3 regions of the Rhizorhapis sp. genome follow, and region 2 is predicted to be linked to each of the others. Evidence: predicted binding sites of a transcription regulator. Region 2 holds the regulator's gene; each other region holds the start of a gene.
The links. The regulator LexA, encoded in region 2, represses DNA repair genes until DNA is damaged. The targets are predictions, from matches to a motif close to GTTCCNCNCTTGTTCT.

Region 1 (7,770 bases), on a different contig from region 2:
TTTCCGGGTGAGGAGCGGATGCGCAAGGTCGCAGAACAGGCGATCAATCCGCTAAGCTACTCGCCGTCGCAGGTCGTTTCCTATTTCGCCAAATATCCGCCGCTCACCAACACGGGCTGGGCGCGTTATGCGATCGCGCTGTCGGCCAGCGGGCGGCCGGCCGATTCGGCCCTGGCGGTGGACGCGGCGCGTAAGGCCTGGCGGGGCGGTGCGCTGGGCCCTGATGATGAGGCGCGGCTGTTCAGCCTCTTTGGCCGTTCCTTCGGCCAGGGCGATCATGACATGCGCATGGACGCGCTGCTTTGGTCCAATGTCACCAGCGGGGCTGACCGACAGCTCGCCTATGTGTCTCCTGCTCGGCGCCCGATTTTCGAGGCGCGGCTGGCGCTGAAGCGAAAGGCGGTAGACGCATCGGCGAAGATGCAGCTTGCTGACGCGGCGGGTGCGGCTGATGCGGGTTACCTGGCGGACAAGGCGATGTGGCTGCGCGACAGCGGCAATAGCTGGGCAGCGCGCGACCTGCTGGCGAAGCGGGCGAGCGTGGCCGTCCCGCCCGCCAATGCCGAAAAATGGTATGAGGCGCTCCTCACCAATGCGCGGGGGGCCGCCAACGACCGTCAGTGGGCCATTGCTTATGCGATCGCCAGCAAGGTGGACGACGCCTACATCCCCGGCACTGACATCCGCGACCGCCCGATTGGCGAGCGCGACGATTATACCAGTCTCGTCTGGCTGGCTGGTACGGCCGCCTATTATGAATTGAAGCAGCCGCTTGACGCTGCCGGGATGTTCCGCCGCTATGCCGAGGCCGCGCGTTCGCCGCAGACGGTGTCGAAGGGCTATTATTGGGCGGGGCGGGCTGCTCAGGAGGCGGGCAATGCAGCGCTCGCGAACAGCTATCTTGAGCGGGCCGGCGCTTATGCGGATCAGTTCTATGGCCAGCTCGCGCTTGAACGGCTGGGGCGGGATCTCCCCGTTCCCGCGGCGGCGGCTCCCGTTCAGGTGGCTGATGCCGAGCGGACGGCGTTCTATAACCGGGCTGTCGTCAGGGCGGCGCGAACGCTAGGGCAGCAGGGCTATTGGCAGGACCAGAGCAAATTTGTCCGCGCAATCGGAAATGGCGCCGCCACGCCGGCAGACGCCATATTGGCGGCTGAACTTTCAAAAAGCATCGGTCGGCCGGACCTCAGCGTCATGGCCGGGCGCAAGGCTGGCTCGATCGGGCTGTTGAGCTACAGCGAATCAAGCTACCCCCGCATTTCAATCCCCGGCGGTCATCAGGCCAATTGGACGATGATCCACGCCATCGCCCGGCAGGAAAGCCAGTTCGACCGCCAGGCGGTCAGCCATGCGGGCGCACGCGGCCTGATGCAGCTCATGCCTGGAACGGCGCGGGAGACCGCTGGCAAGATCGGTCTTTCCTATGACGCCGCCTCGCTTAACGATCCAAGCTACAATATCCAGCTTGGCAGTACCTATTTCCAATCGATGCTGCGCTATTATGGCGGCAGTTTTCCGCTCGCGGTGGCGGCCTATAATGCCGGGCCGGGCAATGTGAACAAATGGATCGCCGCCAATGGCGACCCGCGCCTTCCAGGTGTCGACATGCTGCGTTGGATCGAGAATATCCCGATCTACGAGACCAAAAATTATGTGCAGCGGGTGCTTGAAAATGCCGTCGTCTACGACCTCATGAACCCTGCGCAGGTGCGCATGGGCGGGAAGGCGCCGCTCAGCCGTTATCTTGGGAAGCAGCAGCCGGGCTGATACTGGCGGTCATCCGCGCAGGCAGGGATTCGTGGTTCATTCCTCGCCGTCCCCCTTGTGAGATGGGTTCCCGCCGTCGCGGGAACGCCGTAGATAGAGAAGGCAATGAACCGCCACAATTACATCACTCCTGCCGGCTTCGCTGCGCTACGTGCGGAATATGAGCGGCTGTTCGCCGTCGAGCGGCCGCAGGTGGTGGAGATCGTCAGCTGGGCGGCCGGCAATGGCGACCGCAGCGAGAATGGCGACTATCTTTATGGCCGCAAACGGATGCGCGAGATCGACGGGCAGCTACGCCGCCTGTCGAAGAAGATGAAGGACGCCAAGATCATCGACCCGGCGCAGCAGCCTGACAAAAGCCGCGTCTATTTCGGCGCGACCGTGACCATTGCCGATGAGGACGATAACCACCGTACCGTGACCCTGGTAGGCGACGATGAGGCCGATGCCGCGGCGGGCCGCATCGGCTGGAACGCTCCCCTCGCACGCGCCTTGCGCGGAGCGGCCATTGGCGACCTGCGCAAGGTGCTGCTGCCTTCGGGTGAGAAGGAGTATGAGGTCTTGGGGATCGGTTACCCGGCCTGATGGGCTGGCCCTGGGGACCCGTTACCATTCAGGAAGCCATCGCTCCTGCGACGGCAGGGGCCCCGCTGTTCTCTAACCATGCCAAAGAGAAGCGGGGTCCCTACGCAGGGACGACGGAAATAAGGTCAGATGGAGGGCTCCAGCGATTTTTGCCACATGGACGCGGGGTAGCGCTTATTCGACGTCATCGTTCGCATCAGGGCCGGACATCATCGCCTCAGCAACGCTTTCGGTCTTGCCGCGGATTGCCTTTTCGAGCTTTTCGCAGAGTTCCGAATTTTCCCTGAGGAAATTTTTCGCATTTTCGCGGCCCTGACCGATGCGAACCGAATCATAGCTGAACCACGCGCCCGATTTCTCGACCAGCCCCGCCTTGACACCAAGGTCGAGGATTTCGCCGATCTTTGAAATACCCTCGCCATACATGATGTCGAATTCGACCTGCTTGAAGGGCGGGGCGACCTTGTTCTTCACGACCTTCACGCGCGTCGTATTGCCGACAATATCGTCGCGGTCCTTGATCTGGCCGGTGCGGCGGATGTCGAGGCGGACCGAGGCGTAGAATTTGAGCGCGTTGCCGCCCGTGGTCGTTTCCGGATTGCCGTACATGACGCCGATCTTCATGCGAACCTGGTTGATGAAGATCACCATGCAGCGCGAGCGGCTGATCGAGCCAGTCAGCTTGCGCAGCGCCTGGCTCATCAGGCGGGCCTGCAGGCCGACATGGCTGTCGCCCATCTCGCCCTCAATCTCCGCCCGGGGAACAAGCGCGGCGACCGAGTCCACGACCAGCACATCAATCGCGTTGGACCGCACCAGCGTGTCGCAAATCTCCAGCGCCTGTTCGCCAGTGTCGGGCTGCGAAACGATCAACTCGTCAATATCGACGCCCAGTTTCTTGGCATAAATGGGGTCAAGCGCATGTTCGGCGTCGATGAAAGCTGCGGTACCGCCCGTCTTCTGCGCTTCGGCAATGGCATGGAGCGCAAGCGTCGTTTTGCCCGAGCTTTCCGGGCCGTAAATCTCGATGATGCGGCCGCGGGGCAGCCCGCCGATGCCAAGCGCGATATCAAGGCCCAGCGAGCCGGTGGAGATCGCCTCGATCTCGATCTTCTCACGGCTCCCCAGCTTCATGGCGGAGCCTTTGCCAAAGGCGCGATCAATCTGTGACAACGCGGCTTCAAGAGCTTTTTGTCTGTCCATGTTGGATTTCTTGTCCTCGGAATCGATAAGTTTGAGCTGTGCAGCCATAGCCCCGTTCCCTCGTAGGTTGATCGCGCGTTTCAATCAACGCGTGACTTGGCTGTACCGCATTTGTTCCATGTGAACAATAGGAGAACGAAGTTTTTGTTTCGCAGCCGACGGGGGGCGCAGCTAGCCGCAGCTCGCCTGCGTTATGATATAGGCGGCATCATAGGTGACCGTCAGCCGGTCCTCGCGGAAATCCATTGTTACAGCCATTCCGGGCGCGACCCAGCGCAGCACCCTGGCACCGGAAACCTCCAGCATCTTCGCGCCGGTTGCAGCGTCGGCCTTTTGCCCGACGAACTGATTGAGCTGCTCGCTCCGGCATGCGCCCTTCCCGGCTTGCCTTGGCACTTCGCCAGACTGCGCGGTCGTACAAGCTGCCAGCATCGATGCTCCTGCAATGGCAAAAACCAACTGCCGAATTTCCATCGCTTTTCCGCTCCTCAGGTCCGCGTCATGCGTAGCTTGCCGTCCTTCACGGCGAAGGCCATACGTCCTTCGACCAGGTCAACGGCGTCGCGGCCGAATTGTTCAAAGCGCCAGCCCTCAAGGATCGGCAGCTCATCGCGCACGCCCGCCGCCAGCATCTCCAGGTCATCCGACCGCGCGAGCAGCCGCGATGCCACATTGATCTCCTTCGCCCTGATCTTGAGCAGCAGCTTCAAAAGGTCCGCCACCAGGGCGCTGTCCTTGGTGAGCCCCGGCCGGCGGGGATCGCGCTCGGGCATTTCTTCCCGCGACAGGGGCACAGCTTCAGCCACCGCCGCCATCAGCCGCGCGCCGATATCATTGGTCTTCCACGCAGCGGAAAGCCCGCGCACCTTGCTCAGATCCTCCTGCGCGCGCGGCGGGTGGGAGGCAAGGTCGGCGAGCGTCTCATCCTTCGCGATCCGCCCGCGCGGCAGATTCTTGTCCTGCGCCTCTCGCTCGCGCCAGGCGGCCAACGCCTTCAGTCGCCCCAGCACATCCGGCTTGCGGCTGGCGATCCGCACGCGTTTCCAGGCGTCGTCCGGCAAAGTCACATAATTGGACGGATCGCTGATCCGTTCCATCTCCTGATTGAGCCAGCTTCCCCGTCCGGTCTTTTTGAGTTCCTCCAGCATCAGCGGGAAAATGCTGGCCAGATGGGTCACATCGCCAATGGCATAGTCGATCTGCCGCTTGTCGAGCGGCCGCCGCGCCCAATCGGTGAAGCGCGCGCCCTTGTCGAGGCTGATGGAAAGATAGGCGTCGACGAGGTTGGAATAGCCGATCTGTTCCCCCTGGCCCAGCGCCATGGCCGCGATCTGGGTATCGAACAGCGGATGAGGCGTCTTCCCCGTCAAGTTATGGACAATCTCTATGTCCTGCCCGCCCGCATGAAAAACCTTCAGCACCTCCTCATTCCCAGTGAGCAGATGGAGCAGCGGCGCCAGGTCCAGGCCCGGCGACTTGGGGTCGATGGCGGCAGCTTCCTTGTCGTCCGCGATCTGCACCAGGCAGAGGTCGGGCCAATAGCTGTTTTCCCGCATGAACTCGGTATCGACGGCAACAAATTCGGATTTTGAGAGGCGGGCGCAAAGCTCGGCAAGGGTATCGCTATCGGTAATCAACGGATGGATTTGCATATGGGCTTCGATCTTATTATTGGCTGGCCCCTCCTAACAGGCCAGGGCGGGTTGACAATGGCTCGGACCTCTCCTTGTTACGCGTTTTCTTGATTTAACCGTCAATATAGCGGGAAAGAAATAGTTTATGCACGCCTATCGTTCGCACAAATGCGCGGAACTTCGCGCAAGTCATGTTGGAGAGACCGTCCGCGTCTCCGGTTGGGTGCATAAGAAGCGCGACCATGGCGACCTGGTTTTCATCGATTTGCGCGACCATTATGGCCTTGTCCAGATCGTTACGGAAGTTGATGGGCCCGCTTTCAAGGTCATCGAATCGCTGCGCAACGAAAGCGTGGTGACTGTCACGGGGAAGGTCGTCTCCCGCGCGCCAGAGGCGGTGAACCCCAATCTACCGACTGGCGAGGTCGAGATTCGCGTTGAGCACGCCGTCGTCCAGTCGGTGGCGCAGGAATTGCCGCTGCCGGTCGCCGGGGAGCAGGAATATCCTGAGGACATCCGCCTGCGCTACCGCTTCCTCGATCTTCGGCGGGAGCGGGTGCATGCCAATATCATGTTGCGCAGCGCCGTGATCGCGTCGCTCCGCCGCCGCATGACCGATCAGGGCTTTACCGAATTCCAGACGCCGATCCTGACCGCCAGCTCGCCGGAAGGCGCACGGGACTATCTGGTGCCGAGCCGCGTGCATCCGGGCAAATTCTACGCGCTGCCGCAGGCGCCGCAGATGTTCAAGCAGCTCCTGATGGTGGCGGGTTTCGACCGCTATTTCCAGATCGCGCCCTGCTTCCGCGACGAAGACGCCCGCGCCGACCGCTCGCCCGGCGAGTTCTACCAGCTCGATTTCGAGATGAGCTTTGTCACGCAGGATGACGTCTTCAACGCGCTGGAGCCGGTTCTGCACGGCGTGTTCGAGGAATTCGGCAAGGGCAGGGCGGTGACCTCCACGCCCTTTCCGCGGATCGCCTACAAGGAATCGATGCTGAAATATGGTTCGGACAAGCCGGACCTTCGTAATCCGCTCGTCATCCAGGATGTGACGGAGCATTTTCGCGGCTCGGGCTTCGGCATCTTTGCCGGCATCGTCGAATCGGGCGGCGTCATTCGCGCCATTCCGGCGCCCGGCGCAGGCGCCGGCAGCCGCAAATTCTTTGACGACATGAATGTCTGGGCGCGTGGAGAGGGCCATGCGGGCCTTGGCTATATCAACATAAAGGATGGCGTGCCCGGCGGACCCATCGCCAAGAATCATGGCGAGGAAAAGACCGCGAGGCTGATCGACGCGCTTGGCCTTGGCCCCAATGACGGCGTGTTCTTTGCCGCTGGCAAGGAGCTTCAGGCCGCCAAGCTCGCGGGTGCGGCGCGCACGCGGGTGGGCGAGGAACTTGGCCTTATCGAGCAGGACGTCTTCAAATTCTGCTGGATCGTCGACTTCCCGATGTATGAATATGACGAGGAGAACAAGAAGATCGACTTCTCCCACAACCCATTCTCCATGCCGCAGGGAGAAATGGAGGCGCTGGAGACGAAGGATCCGCTGGATATCCTGGCATGGCAATATGACATCGTCTGCAATGGCGTGGAGCTTTCCTCGGGCGCGATCCGGAATCACAAGCCGGAAATCATGTACAAGGCGTTCGAAATCGCAGGCTATAGCAAGGAAGAGGTCGAACAGAATTTCTCCGGCATGCTGAACGCCTTCAAATATGGCGCACCGCCGCACGGCGGCTCGGCCCCTGGCGTCGATCGCATCGTCATGCTGCTCGCCGATGAACCCAATATCCGCGAAGTGGTGGTCTTCCCGATGAACCAAAAGGCCGAGGACCTGATGATGGGCGCGCCGAGCGAGGTTTCGATGAAGCAGCTTCGCGAACTCAACATCCGGATTGTCGAACCGCAGAAGGGGTGACATTGTGGGGTGGGCGTTAATTCCCACCCGTTCGTGTCGAGCGAAGTCGAGACACGCTGCGCTGTTTCAATGTCCCTCGACTTCGCTCGGGACAAACGGCCATAGTGAAGGGGTTCGGTAGCAATATGACCATCAACCTCGGCGACTATGAAGACGGCAAGAAATATGACGGCGACTATAATGCCGATCTGAAGAACCTTCAGGAACGCCTCGCCCGCATACAGGTGGCCCATATCGTCCACCGCCGCCGCAGCATGGTGTTGCTGGAGGGGTGGGACGCTTCGGGTAAGGGCGGCATCATCCGCCGCATGGTCGCTGAATGGGACCCTCGCTATTTCGAGGTCTGGCCGATTTCCGCGCCGACCCACGAGGAAAAGGATCATCATTTCCTCTGGCGCTTCTGGCAGAAACTTCCCGCTTGCCAGGACATCAGCGTGTTCGACCGTAGCTGGTATGGCAGGGTGCTGGTCGAGCGCGTGGAGGGCTTTTGCTCGCAGGCCGAATGGAAGCGCGGCTATGACGAGATCAATGAGTTCGAGGCCCAGCAGATCGACAGCGGCACTCATGTCGTGAAGCTGTTCGTCCATGTGACGCAGGAAGAGCAGGACGAACGCCTCGCTGCCCGTCTTTCAACGCCCTGGAAGCGCTGGAAAACCG
Region 2 (7,770 bases):
GCTTTGCCCTCATCGGTTCCAGCCCTGAAATCCTGGTCCGCGTTCGCGACGGGGAAGTTACGATACGTCCCATCGCCGGGACCCGCCCTCGCGGCAAGACGGCTTCGGAGGATGCCGCCAATCGCGACAGCCTGCTTGCTGATCCCAAGGAGCGGGCGGAGCATCTGATGCTCCTCGATCTCGGCCGCAACGATGTCGGACGGGTAGCCAAGGCCGGCACGGTCAGGGTGACGGACAGCTACGCCGTCGAATTCTACAGCCATGTGATGCATATCGTTTCGAACGTGGTGGGCGAGCTTGATCCGCAGAAGGATGCGCTAGACGCGCTTTTTGCAGGATTTCCCGCCGGCACCGTCTCTGGCGCGCCCAAGGTCAGGGCTTGCGAGATCATAGCTGAATTGGAACCAGAAACGCGCGGGGCCTATGCCGGCGGCGTCGGCTATTTCAGTCCCGATGGCAATCTCGACAGCTGCATTGTCCTGCGCACTGCCGTCCTGAAAGATGGCGTCATGCATGTTCAGGCAGGCGCGGGCATCGTTGCCGACAGCGATCCCGCCTATGAACAGCGCGAATGCGAAGCCAAGAGCGGCGCCCTCATAGCCGCCGCGCGGGAGGCCGTCCTGCTCGCTCGGGAGCCCGATTTTGGCCAGTGAGCTCGGACTCGCTCAAAACGCGGCTTCACGTTAAAGCCGAATCATGATTCTCGTCATCGACAATTATGACAGCTTCACCTGGAACCTGGTCCACTATCTCATGGAACTGGGTGCAGAAGTGGAGGTCGTGCGCAACGACGCCATGTCGGCGGGCCAGGCGCTATCCACCGGCGCTGATGCGTTCCTGATCTCCCCTGGTCCCTGCACCCCCAATGAAGCGGGAATCAGCCTCGATCTGGTGGCGGCCTGTGCCGATGCCGGGAAACCGCTTCTGGGCGTATGCCTTGGCCACCAATCCATTGGTCAGCATTTTGGCGGCAAGGTTGTTCGTGGCGGCCTGATGCATGGCAAGACGTCTCCGGTCAGCCATGACGGCACCGGCCTGTTTCAGGGCCTTCCCTCCCCCTTTACGGCTACCCGCTATCACAGCCTGGTGGTGCAGGACATTCCCTCAAACCTTCTGGTCAACGCCACCAGCGACGACATGATGGTGATGGGCTTCCGGCATGCGACGCTTCCCATTCATGGGGTTCAGTTCCATCCTGAAAGCATCGCCACCGAGCATGGCCACGCGATGCTTGCCAATTTCATGAGGATTGCAGGGCTCCCGGTGAAGGAACGCGTGACGGCATGACGTCATTGCCCAATCCGTCACAACCCATCTCCGCAGAAGCGGCCGGGAGGGCTTTTGCCGCCATTCTCGACGGGACAATCTCCGACGCGGATGTGGCCGCTTTTCTCGTCGCGCTGAGCGAACGAGGAGAAACCGCCACGGAAATCGCGGCTGCGGCTCAGGCAATGCGGGAGCGCATGATCCCCATCGACGCTCCGGCCAACGCCATTGACGTCTGCGGCACCGGCGGCGATGGACACCATACGCTCAATGTTTCGACTGCTGTCGCTATCGTGGTGGCCGCCTGCGGCGTACCAGTGGCAAAACATGGCAACCGCGCGGCCTCGTCGAAAGCGGGCGCCGCGGATACGCTGGAGGCATTGGGGCTAAACCTTGCCCGGGCGGGGGAGCAGGCCGAAGCAACGCTGGCCGACCTCGGCATCTGTTTTCTCTTCGCTCAGGCGCATCACCCTGCCCTGGCTCACCTCGCACCCATTCGCCGCTCGATCGGCCGCCGCACAATCTTCAACCTGATGGGCCCGCTCGCCAATCCGGCAAAGGTCCGGCGACAGCTCATCGGCATTGCCCGGCCCGACTATGTTCCGATCTATGCAGAAGCGCTGCAGAAACTCGGCACGGAACGCTCGATGGTGGTCTCGGGCGAGGAGGGTCTGGACGAGCTTTCGCTTGGCGGCGGCAATGCCGTTACAGAGGTGGAAAAAGGCGGCCTTCGGTCCTACATTGTTTCGGCCGCTGATGCCGGGCTTCCCAGGCATCCGGTGGAAGCGATCAGGGGCGGCGACCCGCAGCATAATGCAGATGAATTACGCAAGCTGCTTCAGGGAGAGCCCGGTCCCTATCGCGACGCCGTCCTCTTCAACAGCGCGGCCGCGCTTATCGTGGCGGGAGAGGTAGAAAGGCTGGCCGATGGCGTCGAGGAAGCCGCCGAAGCCATTGACAAGGGGCTGGCCAACGCGCTGCTCAATTGCTGGATTGCCTTTTGATGAACAAGCTCACCGAAATTTGCGCCACCAAGCGGGACGAAGTGGCCTCGCGCAAGGCAGCAATCACCTTCGCGACGTTGAATGCTCTGAAGGCGGAACAAAGCAGTCCCCGTGGCTTCCGCGCCGCCCTTGATGCAGCCGCCATGTCCGGCCATGCGCTCATTGCGGAGATCAAGAAGGCCAGTCCCTCCAAGGGCCTCATCCGCGCCGATTTCGATCCCCCGGCCCATGCGCAGGCCTATGAGGCGGGTGGCGCCGCCTGCCTCTCGGTCCTGACCGATGCTCCCTATTTTCAGGGCCATGAAGATTATCTGATGGCCGCCCGGTCCGCCTGCAGCCTTCCCGTGCTCCGCAAGGACTTCATGGTTGATCCCTGGCAGGTGCATGAGGCGCGAGCGATTGGTGCGGACGCCATCCTCATCATCGTCGCCGCACTGGAAGACGGCCAGATGCAGGAGATCGAGGCGGCGGCCAGCGAATGTGGCATGGACGCGCTGGTCGAGGTGCATGATGCCCGCGAGCTGGAACGTGCGCTCAATCTTAAATCCCGCCTTATCGGCGTAAATAATCGTGATCTCAGGGACTTCTCGGTCGATTTTGCGAGAACCTATGAGCTGGTGGACCGGGCGCCGAAGGATTGCACCTTCATTGCCGAAAGCGGCCTCACGTCGAAGGCGGACCTGGACGCCATGGCCGAACGGGGCGTGCGCTGCTTCCTGGTCGGCGAAGCCTTGATGCGGGAGGCGGACGTGGAGGCGGCAACGCGCAGGTTGCTGACCGGCGCATGACCCGCCTTACCCATCTCGACCAGGACGGCGCCGCCCATATGGTCGATGTGTCGGCCAAGCCCGCCACCACGCGGCAGGCCATCGCCACTGGCCGCATCACCATGTCGCAAGAGGCGCGGCAGGCCATATCCGAAGGCCTTGTCAAGAAGGGTGACGTTCTTGCCGTTGCCCGTGTGGCTGGCATCATGGCGGCCAAGAAGACATCCGAACTCATTCCTCTCTGCCATCCGCTGCCGCTATCTTCGATAAGCATCGGCCTCGAGTTGGACGATGCAGGGGTGGTCGCTATCGCCACGGCCAAAACCAGCGGCCAAACGGGGGTTGAGATGGAGGCACTGACGGCTGTCAGCACAACACTTCTTACCGTCTATGACATGGCAAAGGCCATCGATAAGACAATGATAATCGGTGATATTTGCCTGTTGGAAAAGACCGGCGGAAAGTCCGGCAACTGGAAACGCGACTAATGGCTTTGCTGCCGGTTGAGACGGCGCAGCAAAGGCTGATCGCTTCAGCAACAGCGGTGAATGTCGAAAACGCTTCCCTGGCGGAAGCAATTGGCCGCTGGCTGGCTGGCGATGTTCATGCGCTACGGGATCAGCCCTGGACCGCGCTGTCCGCGATGGACGGCTATGCCATCAGGCATGCCGACCTGCCAGGACCCTGGACCGTCACGGATGAAAGCGCCGCCGGAAACCTCACGCTCCACACTGTAAGGCCTGGAGAAGCAGTGCGCATCTTCACTGGTGCGCCCATGCCCAAGGGCGCAGACAGCGTGCTGATCCAGGAAGAGGCGGCATTGCAGGGCGCCTCCCTGGCCCTTGCGGGCGCAGGACCGGAATATCCCGGCAAGAATGTCCGCCTGCAAGCAGCCGACTTTGCAAAGGGCGCATTGCTGCTGCGCCGGGGAACCCGGATAGGCTCCCCGCAAGTCGCCCTGGCCGCAATGGGGGGGCATGGTTTCCTGCCGGTCCACCGGAAGCTGCGCATCGCCCTTTTCACGACGGGCAACGAACTCGCCGAACCGGGGCTGCAGAAACATCCAGGCGAACTTCCGGCCTCCAACAGCCTTATGCTGCGGGCAATGCTGTCGGACCTGCCCGTCCTCATCGAAGACCTGGGGATCGTAGGGGATGAACTGGAGGCGCAGGTGGACGCATTCAGAAAGGCCTCCAGCGCCGACATCATCGTCACGACTGGCGGCGCATCCGTCGGCGATCATGATCTCATCAAGCCAGCCTTTGAGGCTGCGGGCGGTTCGCTGGACTTCTGGCGCATTGCCTTGCGGCCGGGCAAGCCGCTGATGGCCGGCCGGAATGGAAATGCACTGTTCCTTGGTCTTCCCGGCAATCCGGTATCCGCCTTTGTGACGGCAACGCTCTTTCTCCTCCCGCTGGTGCGGCACATGAGCGGGGCGGCCGATCCCCTGCCCCCCCTCTTCGAGGCCCGCCTGGCCAATGACATGCCAGCGGCAAGCAACCGGGCCGTCTATCTCCGCGGCATGGTGGAGAATGGCACGGCAAGGCCCCTCACCGATCAGGACAGCGCCGGCCTTGGCTCCCTCGCAGCCGCCAATGCCCTCATCGTCCGCCCTTCCAACGCGCCAGCGGCCAAGGCTGGCGAAATGGTGCACTGCCTCCCCATCGCCTGAGCGTGCTTGACGCGCCTCCATTCGTTTCCTATACGTTCCCTGTCCGTTCCACTACAGGGGGTCGCCCATGTTGACGCTCAAGCAGCATGAACTGCTCTGCTTCATTCACCGCAGGCTAGAGGAAAGCGGCGTTTCGCCCAGCTTTGAGGAAATGAAGGAGGCCTTGGACCTCAAGTCCAAGTCCGGCATCCACCGGCTCATCAATGCCCTTGAGGAACGGCAGTTCATCCGCCGTCTGCCGAACCGCGCCAGGGCGCTCGAGGTGCTGAAGCTTCCGGAGGGCCTGGACCGGGTGAAGGATCCTGCCCCGGCCGCTCCCCAGAAGGTGCCGGAAATCCCCGTCGCTGCCAATGACGTCGTCGACATCCCTCTGCATGGCCGGATCGCAGCAGGCGTTCCCATCGAAGCACTTGAAGGCCAGAATATGCTTTCCGTTCCGGCTGCGCTGCTCGGTTCGGGAGAACATTATGCGCTGGAAGTCGCTGGCGATTCCATGATTGAAGCCGGCATATTGGACGGCGACTTCGCGCTGATCCAGCGGACCGAAGTCGCCCGCGATGGTCAGATCGTCGTTGCGCTTATCGACGACAATGAGGCGACTTTGAAATATTTCCGGCGGGAGGGACCCAGAGTTCGTCTGGACCCGGCCAACAGCACCTATGAACCGCAAATCTACGATGCCTCACAGGTCCGGGTGCAAGGCAAGCTGGCAGGTCTGCTCCGCCGATATAATTGATTGTGGCGGATGGAGCGGGGTGAAGTTGAGACTATCATCGCCCCCATTACCGTCGTCCCTGCGCAAGCAGGGACCCCGCTTTCCTTGGCGTGGATGAAGAAATGCTTGAAAAACGCGGCTTCTATTGGGAATTCCCACATCAGGAATTTCCTATCCAACAGGGAAATTTCCATTTCCAAATCAACGCCCATAAGTATCAACTTCGTTAAGTTGACGTTCCAACATTTACCTGCCGCGGCTGAGCCAGGGATGGCCATCCAGAGGATCAATTGCGGTTCGCACCACCTGCGCCTCGAAACTCACCGACACGCCACCATGCCGCCTCAAAAATGGCCGGTCGAGCTTCAACCATCGGGGGACGCAGCCCTTGGGCAGCCTTCGGTCACTGATGACGATATCGGCCGTCCGGCACTGCCCGGCGAGTTGGCGCCAGGGCACCATATACCTGCTCCGGGTGGCCATGATCCGCCAATCCCGATCTCCCCTGCTAAGGGTTATGGAGCACAGGTCCGGGCTGCAGCGGGCATTGGGGAGTTTGCTGATCTCCCCAAGGTCTCCCTGATAACCCGCATTCTCGCTCAGCACGTCCCGCACATAATCTCCCGCCTTGCCCCGCAACAGCGCCAGGCCGCCATCGCTCGTGCGAACCACCAGATGCCGGCCATCTCCAGTGACCAGCAGGTCCGGCGCTGGGGATAGTAGCATCGCCGCCAAACCGCCAATCATCGGCGTCAGACCATAATATCGCGCGCAGGTTCGCCACAGGCTGATCCACAATCCTCCGCCGACCACCAGAGCAAAGGCCCATCCGGGAAAGACCGGCAGCATGGCGACGGCATGGCGCTGCGCGGAAACGAAGTGCGCCAGCCCAAGCAGCAGGCCGAGCGCCTTGCCGGCCAGCCACCAGGCCGGCGCGCCAAGGCCTGCCAGATCAAGGAAAAGCGCCAAAGCCTCCAGCGGCATGATCACGAAGGTCGTCAGCGGAATAGCGATGATATTGGCCGACGCGCCATAAAGACCGGTTTGGTGAAAGTGATAGAGGGCGATCGGCGCGAGCGTCACCTCAACGGCAACCCCGGTCAGGAACAGGATGACCAGCGCCCTGCCCGCCCGTATGATCATTCCGTCCTGCTCCTGCCGCCGCGTCATCCACGCAAAAGCCGGAAGCTCATGCAGAGCCACGATTGCAGTCACGGCTGCGAAGCTTAGTTGGAAGCTTGGACTCACCACGACTTCGGGCCAGAATATCAGGACAAAGGCCGCCCCTGCCGCAACCAGGCGGAGGGTGATTGCCTCTCGCCCCAGCGCCAGCCCTCCTAGCACGAGCAATGCGGCTATGCATGATCGGACCGTCGGCACCTCGGCGCCGGTGAGCAAGGTGTAGCCAATGCCCGCCAGAGCACCCGCTCCGGCTGCGATCAGGAGCAGCGGCCAACGCAAAGCGAGCCTTGGGCTAAGCGCCAGCAGGCGAAAGACGATGAGCATGACGCCGCCGATCAGCGCGGTGACGTGAAGGCCGCTGATCGAAAGAAGATGGGCAAGACCGCTCCGCCGCATTGCCTCTTCATCTTCCTCGCTGATCCCGCCCCGGTCACCAGTCGCAAGGGCAGCGGCAAGAGCCCCTTCGCCGCCCTCCAATTGCCGCTGGACATGCGCCGACAGCCGGTGACGAAGCGAAGGTGCGTTTCCGTCCGGCGCGGAGACGACCAAGCGCACCGGCGGCGTAGCCCGCCCCGTCGCGCCTATCCCTTGGAACCAGGCACGCTTGGCAAAGTCATAGGCTCCGGGAACTGCAGGCCCGGCTGGCGGCATGAGCCTTGCCTGCAGGGCAACGCGGCTGCCCTCCGCCAGACCTTCGGGGGCATCCTTTTCCATGATGTTGACGCGGATCTTGGGCGGCAGGTCGGGCCGGCCGACAGGTTGCAGTTCCACCCGGACCATTGATCGCGCGCTCATCGGTTCGATCCGCAGAACGGTGGCAGAGAAACTCGTGAACAACGGACGTTCAAGCACTGGTGCTGCCACCATGGCAGACTTGCCCCAGATGAGCAGGCAGCCGAATGCAGCAAGCAGCCCGCCTGCAAGCACTATCCTCCGCATGCGTCCTCCAGCGGGCATCAGCAGCGACAGTGAGGCGACACCAAGCGAAGCGCAGATCCATGCCGCCCATGCGCTGGAGCCGGGAAGCGAAAACCAGGCGATAATGCCAAGGCCAAGGCCCACCGGAAGCCAGAGTGCAACCTGGTCACGCTCCTTTTCAAGCCAGGCTTCAAGCCGATGCCAGCAAGCATCAAGATACCGTGCCGGGCTTGGCAATGGAGGGGT
Region 3 (7,770 bases), on a different contig from region 2:
CTTGGGCGCCGCTGAGGAAAAGCGGGGCCCCTGCCGCCGCAAGGGCGACGGACATGAGGCAAGACAATGCACTTTGCCATATGTTCCTACTCGGCAGGTCCGGGCAACGCCTCGACCTGCGGTTCCTTTGCCAGGGTGTCGACCCCTTCCACCAATTCTATCTCGCGTGAACCGGCTTCTATGTTCATGTCCCGGAACTTGCGTCCGGTAACCAGCACCCGGCCCTCAAAGCTGGACACGAAGCTGTTATAATGGTTGACGGCGCTGTTGAGGCCGTTGCCGAGTTTCTTCAGATGCCCCGCAGCGACGGCCAACCGCTCGTAAAGTTCCTTGCCAAGCTGTCCGATCGCCTGGGCTTCCTCCGCCAGCTTCTCCTGCCGCCATACGCTGGCCACGGTACGGCAGATCGCCACCAGGTTGGTCGGCGTGGCCAGCAGCACCCGCCGCTCAAAGGCCCATTCCCAAAGCGCCTCATCCTGCTCGAGCGCGGCCGACAGGAAATGCTCGCCTGGAATGTACATCACGACATAGTCCGCCGCCTTGCCGAAGCGCGCCCAATAATCCTTGGCGCCAAGCTGCTGGGCATGGTTGCGGATAGAAGCCGCATGAGCCTTCAGATGCGCGGCCCGCAACATGTCGTCCACTTCATGGGAAGCGTCCAGATAGGCATTGAGCGAGCATTTGGCATCGATCACCAGCTCCCTGCCGCCGGGCAAGCTGACGATCACATCGGGACGCAGGCGTCCTTCGTCGGTCTCGACCGACACTTCGGACCGGAAGTCGGCATGTGGGCTGAGCCCCGCCTGCTCCAGCACATTGCGCAAGGACTGCTCGCCCCATCGTCCGCGCGCCTTGGCGCTGGAGCGCAGGGCGTTGACCAGCCGGGCCGTCTCTTCCTTGACCTGTGTCTGCCCGGAGCGCACCTGATCGACGGCTTCGCGAAGGCCGGCATAGCTGTCTACCCGCTCCTTCTCGACGCGCTGCAGGCCCTCCTGATATTGCTTCAGCGTGCTTTCGACCGGCTGCAGCAGTGCCCGCAATTGCGCTTCGCTCTTCTCGCCCGCCTGATGAAAACGCTCATCAGCGCGCTTGAGGAATTGTCCCTGCGCTTCGGCCATGACCTTTTGAGCGAGATCGCTGAACTCCACCGAAAGCTGTTCCTTCATGCGCTGAAGCTGGTTGAGCTGCTCGCCAAGCGCCCGTTCCCGCTCCTGCGCTTGCGAACGGAGCGATGCCAGCTCCCGCCGTGCGTCTTCACGTTCGCTGATGGCGTCGTCGAGCCGGGCCTGAAGTTCGCCCGCCATTTTCGCGCGCTCCGAGGCTCCCGCCAGATCGCGAATGGCTGCATTGAACCTTTCGGCCAGCCCGTCGCGCTCCCGCCGCGCTTCATCGATCCCCCGGTTCCCCAATCTCCAGCCAAGGGCAAGCCCGCCGAAAGCGGCAATAAGCACGAATATCCATGGGAGAGCGTCGGTCATAGCCACCTTTATTGCGGAACGAAAGGGGAACCTAGCGGCTTTGCGGAAACATCTCAACCCGGCTCGTGGCGCGGAACATTATGGCGAGCGGCCCTTTGATCCGCAGACGGAGAGGAAAGAAAGGAGTCCTGCCATGTCCATCAGAAAAATGATCGGCCGTCATCCCAATGTGCAGGGATCGGTCAATGAAGCGCTCGCCCTGGCCGTGCGGCACATGATGTTCTGCTCCGATATTTGCACCAGTTGCGCGGATGCCTGCGTTGCCGAGGATCGGGTGAAGGACCTTCGGCAGTGTATCCGCGTCTGCCTCGACTGTGCGGATGTCTGCGATATGGCGTTCAAGGTGGGGACACGCCGCACGGGCTCCAACGAAAGGTTGCTCCGTTCCACCCTGGACCTGTGCATCCAGGCCTGCGAGCTCTGTGCCGAGGAATGCGAGAAGCATCAGGCAATGCATGCTCACTGCGCCAACTGTGCCGAAATGTGTCGGGAATGTGCTGAGGATTGCCGCAAGGCGGTGGCGAGTCTGTGATGCCCGTCTGCGATGCCGGCGTGCTCCCGCTATGCAGGAGCACGCTTAAACGAAAGAATCAGGCGGCCTTGGCGTTGTCCTTGCGCGCCTTGGTCAGCTTCTTGAGCAGCATGTCGCGTTTAAGGCGCGAGAGATGATCGATGAAGAGGATGCCCTCCAGATGATCCATCTCATGCTGCAGGCAGGTGGCGAGCAGGCCGCTTAGCTGTTCTTCATGAATGACGCCGTTGCGGTCCATCCAGCTTGCGCGGACGGTGGCGGGACGTTCGACCTCCGCATATTGATCCGGGACCGACAGGCAGCCTTCCTGATAGACGCTGTGTTCCTCCGACCCTTCCAGAATTTGCGGATTGATGAAGACCGTCGGATTGCGGATGGCTTCTCCGCTTTCCTGATCGGGCTCCTGCAGGTCGATCACCAGAACCCGCTTGGGGACGCCCACCTGAATTGCCGCAAGGCCGATGCCGGGGGCGTCGTACATGGTGTCGAACATGTCGTCGATCAGCCGCTGCAGATCGGCGTCAATCGCCTCCACCGGAGTGGAAATGGTACGCAGCCGCGGATCCGGTGTCTCTATGATGGGTAGAATGGCCATGGCTGGAAAATATGAGATCGGGCCGGGAATATCAAGCGGGGGAGGGTGCGGACCGATGTGCATGGCTTTGCCCTTGGCCGGATTGTTGCGAAAAACTACTTTTCCTCGTCGTTCCCGCGGTGCGCGAATCGATCTCCCATCAAGAGCATGGGTCAGGAAATGGATTCCCGCTTTCGCGGGAATGACGAACTATTTATCGCTGCAAAACCGCAACGCCCTATTTCAACGGCGCCACCCGGAGCACTGCCGTCGGTTCGTCCTTCGTCAGCGGAGTGATCCGCCAGGCGATGCTTCGGCCGCCAGGTCCAGCCACAGCGCCATCTTCATTGTTCTGGCTGATGATTTCGGCGTTGGTGGTCAGGGTGAATGTGCCATCCAGTTTGCTTTCCGGACCCGGAGGGGTCATTCCGCCCATACCGCCCTTCTTGCTGTCGCTGTCCGCAAAGCCAGGAGCCTTGACGCGCAGCATATCCTTGCCGCGCAATTCCACCACGATGAAGGGAAACACGATTTCGGCGTCGATGTTGAACGGATAAACAAAACCATGGTCCAGCGTACCATGGACTTCATAATCAATCTCGAACATGTTGTTGCCTACATAGCGAGCGGACCGGTAGCCCGCCTCCTTTGACAGAGCCCGCGCAATGGCGTGCATCTTGATTTCATTGTCGGCGCTCTCGCTGTCCTTGCCGGGGGTGCCATCGGCCGCGATGTCCATGGGCGCGAGCGAATTGCTCGACGTTCCCTCGTTCTTGAGGCCTTCCTTTTCATCATCCGACGAAGACGGGAAGCCCTTGGTCATTTCCTTCGCGGCGTCGAAGGCAATCACCTCCCCCTTGTAGGCGAAAGTGAAGCTGCGATCATTTCGTATGTCCAGCGTGGACTGGAACTTGCCGGGTGTCACCAGGCAGGCTCCCAGCAGCAGCGGCGCAAGCAGCGCAAACAGGAGTTGGCGATATGGATACATTCTTCCCCCTTGTGCCCCCCAGAACCTGCCCGCTCAGCGATTGACGGTCGCGTAGAGGGCGATGGCCGCGGCGTTCGATACGTTGAGACTCTCCATTCGCGGGCTGATCGGCAGTTTAGCCAAAATATCGCAATGCGCCATGCTGTTATGGCGAAGACCTTCGCCCTCTGCCCCCAGCACGAGAGCCACCTTGTTGGCGCCGGCAAGCGCATTGCCGAGCATCTCTTCTGCTTCCCCTTCAAGGCCGATGCGCCAATAGCCGGCCTCGGCGATTTCATCGAGCGCGCGGGCAAGGTTCACCACCCGCACCCAGGGAATGATTTCCAACGCTCCGCAGGCAGCCTTCGCGATGGTGCCGGATTCGGGCGGCGCATGACGATCCTGAGTGACGATGCCAAGCGCGTCGAAGGCCGCCGCCGAACGCAGGATCGCGCCGACATTATGCGGGTCCGTCACTTGATCGAGGACCAGTATCGGCCGCTGATCATCCTGACCCTGCTCCAGCATGTCGCCCAGCCAGATGTCGTCGAGCGGCTCCACCTCCGCCACCAGGCCCTGATGCGGCGCATCATGCGGCACCATGCGGCCAAGGTCGGCCACGTCGGAATAGACGATGGGCAGCACTGGCGGCAGTTCAAGCTCGCTGATCGCCTCCCGCGTTCCCCAGATCTTGCGTACCACCCGGTCGGGATTGGCGAGCGCCGCGATAACGGCGTGACGGCCCCAGAATCGCGGATATCCGCCTTTGGGTTTGCCGGTTCGATGTCCTCTTTTCATGATTGAGGCTCATTTCCACAGAGTGGCATTGACAGGCAAGCCTCCATTCGCCAAAGACGCGCCTCCTACGGATTTTTTCGTGAATCCGGCTGGCTTCCAAGGACAGGTGGCCGAGTGGTTAAAGGCAGCAGACTGTAAATCTGCCCGCGTGAGCGTACGCTGGTTCGAATCCAGCCCTGTCCACCATCATCTCCCCAAAATATCGCAATCCTCTCTACAAAACAGCCATTTGGGTAGCTTGACCTGCTTCCCGGGCGGGAGCAGATTGCCGCGGCAGCGCAGATCTAGATAGCGGGTCGTGGCGAGCCCTTATGGGCTGCGTCTCAAATTCTGCGGGCCTTTTTTGGAAAAGGTGCGGGAGACGATCCATGTCGGAAAGAATCAAATGGCTGGGCCTTGTGTCGCTCGGTTCTCTGGTGGCCATATCCGCAAGTGCGATGCCGGTTTCCAGTGACGTTTCTGAAGAAACGCTTCGCCTGCGCGATCCTTCGCGGCAGATGCTGGGTTTATGCGGCGGTTCGCGCAGGGCCGGCGAATTGCTCCGCATGCGGCTGCAATATGCGCAGGAGGCAATGGCGAACATGCCAGCGGGCGCTGGGAAGCCAATATTGTTCCCTGGTCTTGGCACCCTTCAATATCCAGTGACGACCAGCAATGCCGAAGCGCAGCGTTTTTTCGACCAGGGCATGATGCTGACCTATGGCTTCAATCATGGCGAGGCGATCCGTTCCTTCCAGGAGGCGCAGCGGCTTGATCCGCAATGCGCCATGTGCTGGTGGGGCGAGGCGCTGGCGCACGGTCCCAATATCAATGCGCCCATGGACCCTGAGGTGAATGCCCAGGCCGTGGCGGCAACGCAGCGCGCCGTGGCGTTGAAGGCAAAGGCCAAGCCAGTGGAGCAGGCGCTGATCGACGCGCTCGCCACACGCTATTCCGCCGATCCCAAGGCCGACCGTGCCGCTCTGGACAAGGGCTATGCCGAAAGGATGCTTCAGGTCGCCGAACGCTTCCCGCAGGACGACAATGTTGCCGTCCTTGCGGCAGAAGCGGTAATGGACACGCAGCCCTGGGACTATTGGGAGGCGGACCGCAAGACGCCCAAGGGCAATATCGTCAAAGCCATCTCACTGGTCGAGGGCGTATTGAAACGCAATCCCGACCATCCGCAGGCGGACCATCTCTATATCCACCTGATGGAGGCGTCGGTTCATCCCGAACGGGCGGAAAGCTATGCGGACAGGCTGGCGACTCCGCTGGTTCCGGCGGCCGGGCACTTGGTGCATATGCCAGCACATCTTTATTACCGCGTCGGCCGCTTCAAGGACTCGATCCGGGTCAATGTGGACGCCGCCAAGGCCGACGAAGCCTATCTCAAGAATGCGGCCAATCCGGGTCTGTACAGATTCGGCTATTATCCGCACAATGTGCATTTTATCGTGACGTCGGCCCAGATGGCGGGGGACATGAAAACCGCCATAGAGCAGGCGGAGAAGCTGCGAGGCATTGTCGATGTCGATGTGACATCCAAGGTGGCATGGCTGCAGCCGGTCAGCGCTGCCCCCTATCTCGCTTATTCGCAGTTTGCCGCTCCCAAGGACATAATGGCGTTGAAGGCACCGGACGAACGGCTGCCCTATGTCAGCGGCATGTGGCGTTATGCACGCGCGGTGGCCCATGCCCAGGAAAAGGACAAGGCTGCTTTCGACCGCGAGCTTGCAGCTCTTCGGGCGATCCGCGAAGGCACCGATTTCAAGCCGATGGTCGACCAGGGGGTGCCCGCTCCCGATCTGCTGCGGCTAGCCGAAACAGTGGCTCAGGCGCGTCTTGCCTATGCGCAGGGCAAATATGGAAAAGCCGTGGGTCTGTACCGGCAGGCAGTCGCGATTGAAGAAGCGATACCGTATATGGAGCCGCCTTACTGGTATTATCCGGTGAAGCAGTCGCTTGGGGCAGCCCTGTATCGCAGCGGGGATCTGGCTGGCGCACGGCAAGCCTTCATGGAAGCTCTGGCCCAGGCACCCAATAATGGTTGGGCACTTTATGGCCTGGCGAGGACCCAGCGGACCATGGGCGACCGTTCGGGCGCCGCGGCGAGTGAGGCGGCGCTCACCAACGCCTGGCTGGGCGATCGCCGCTGGCTTGTGTTGGACAGGCTTTGAGCCTTATTGTCCGCTGCCATAGGGGCGGGTCAGTATTTCGAGCAGGTGACCGTCGGGATCCTCGAAATACATGCCCCGCCCCCCATCGAGATGGTTGATCTCATTCGCCACCGATCTTGACGGATCGGCCCAATAGGTGAGGCCAGCGCCTTTAATCCGCGCAAATATGCCGTCGAACTCTTCTTCGCTGACCAGGAAGGCATAGTGCTGCCGGGCAACAGCGCCTTCCTTCTGCATGAAGTCGAGCGAGACGCCATTGTCGAGTTCGACAATGCGGAAATGCAGGAATTCGGCCGGAGCCGGCCGGCCCAGTATGTCAGCCAGGAAGGCGGATGAGCGTTCCTTGTCATGGCACCAGACGATGGTGTGGTTTAGTTCTACCGGCATGATCCCGGACTCCTGCCATTAGCCGGATCATATTAGCCGAGTTCGTGCGTCACCACCATGTCGCATAAAAGGCGATGAGCAGCAGGACAACGCCGAGCCCAGCCATGTTGAAGGTCGGTGAAGTCCTGTAGCTGATGTCGCTGGTGATGATCCGGTTGGCATCGGCGCGGGCCGGAACCATCAGCGAAATCAGGACGGCGAGCGCCAGCGCCACCAGGAACACCAGCCCCATGCGGTCAAGAAAAGGCAGGCCGGGCAGGAACTGCTTGCCAGCATAGGAAAGTATGACCGAGGCCATGGCCGCCGCGATGGCCCCCGCTTCATTGGCGCGTTTCCAGAACAGACCCATAAGGAAGATGACAGTGATGCCCGGAGTGAAGAAGCCAGTGAACTCCTGAATGAACTGGAAAGCCTGATCCGACGCACCGAGCAGCGGCCGGGCGGTGAACGCAGCCAGGATCACCGCAACAACAGCGGTGATGCGGCCGGTCAGGACCAGCCTTGCTTCCCGGCCGGCGCCGGCCGTCACATCATCTTCGGCCTTCGTCTTCTGGCCGGTGAACTTGGCATATAGATCGAGCGTGAAGATGGTGGCGATGCTGTTGATCTTGGACGCGGTGGAGGCAATGATCGCCGCGATCAGAGCCGCGAAAACAAGGCCGAGAAGGCCGGGGGGTAACAGCCGCATCATCGTTGGATAGGCCTGATCCGGCTTTTCAAGCCCCGGCGCCAGCAAGACCGCGGCAATGCCGGGAAGAACGATCACGAACGGCATCAGCAGCTTCAGATAAGCGGCGAAAACCATGCCCTTCTGCGCTTCCTTCAGGCTCTTCGCCGCAAGGGCCCGCTGGATGATATATTGATTGAAGCCCCAA

Region 1: the regulator LexA is predicted to act here: its motif matches at 3,677-3,692, upstream of recA (recombinase RecA).
Region 3: the regulator LexA is predicted to act here: its motif matches at 1,494-1,509, upstream of rmuC (DNA recombination protein RmuC).

Annotation. Positions count from the first base shown of each region.
Region 1 is NZ_DATEMB010000061.1:82,219-89,988, forward strand. Features, by position in the region: gene VJS46_RS14085 (transglycosylase SLT domain-containing protein) at 1-1,767, shown strand, start outside; gene greB (transcription elongation factor GreB) at 1,873-2,352, shown strand; gene recA (recombinase RecA) at 2,527-3,603, opposite strand; gene VJS46_RS14100 (I78 family peptidase inhibitor) at 3,727-3,987, opposite strand; gene rnd (ribonuclease D) at 4,044-5,207, opposite strand; gene aspS (aspartate--tRNA ligase) at 5,335-7,113, shown strand; gene VJS46_RS14115 (polyphosphate kinase) at 7,239-7,770, shown strand, end outside.
Region 2 is NZ_DATEMB010000017.1:14,528-22,297, forward strand. Features, by position in the region: gene trpE (anthranilate synthase component I) at 1-653, shown strand, start outside; gene VJS46_RS05170 (aminodeoxychorismate/anthranilate synthase component II) at 697-1,287, shown strand; gene trpD (anthranilate phosphoribosyltransferase) at 1,284-2,270, shown strand; gene trpC (indole-3-glycerol phosphate synthase TrpC) at 2,267-3,058, shown strand; gene moaC (cyclic pyranopterin monophosphate synthase MoaC) at 3,055-3,525, shown strand; gene glp (gephyrin-like molybdotransferase Glp) at 3,525-4,709, shown strand; gene lexA (transcriptional repressor LexA) at 4,777-5,445, shown strand; gene VJS46_RS05200 (ComEC/Rec2 family competence protein) at 5,671-7,770, opposite strand, start outside.
Region 3 is NZ_DATEMB010000002.1:55,385-63,154, forward strand. Features, by position in the region: gene rmuC (DNA recombination protein RmuC) at 87-1,478, opposite strand; gene VJS46_RS00320 (four-helix bundle copper-binding protein) at 1,612-2,010, shown strand; gene def (peptide deformylase) at 2,069-2,605, opposite strand; gene VJS46_RS00330 (hypothetical protein) at 2,823-3,572, opposite strand; gene rlmB (23S rRNA (guanosine(2251)-2'-O)-methyltransferase RlmB) at 3,606-4,349, opposite strand; tRNA gene VJS46_RS00340 (tRNA-Tyr) at 4,450-4,535, shown strand; gene VJS46_RS00345 (tetratricopeptide repeat protein) at 4,718-6,508, shown strand; gene VJS46_RS00350 (VOC family protein) at 6,512-6,895, opposite strand; gene VJS46_RS00355 (sodium/sugar symporter) at 6,945-7,770, opposite strand, start outside.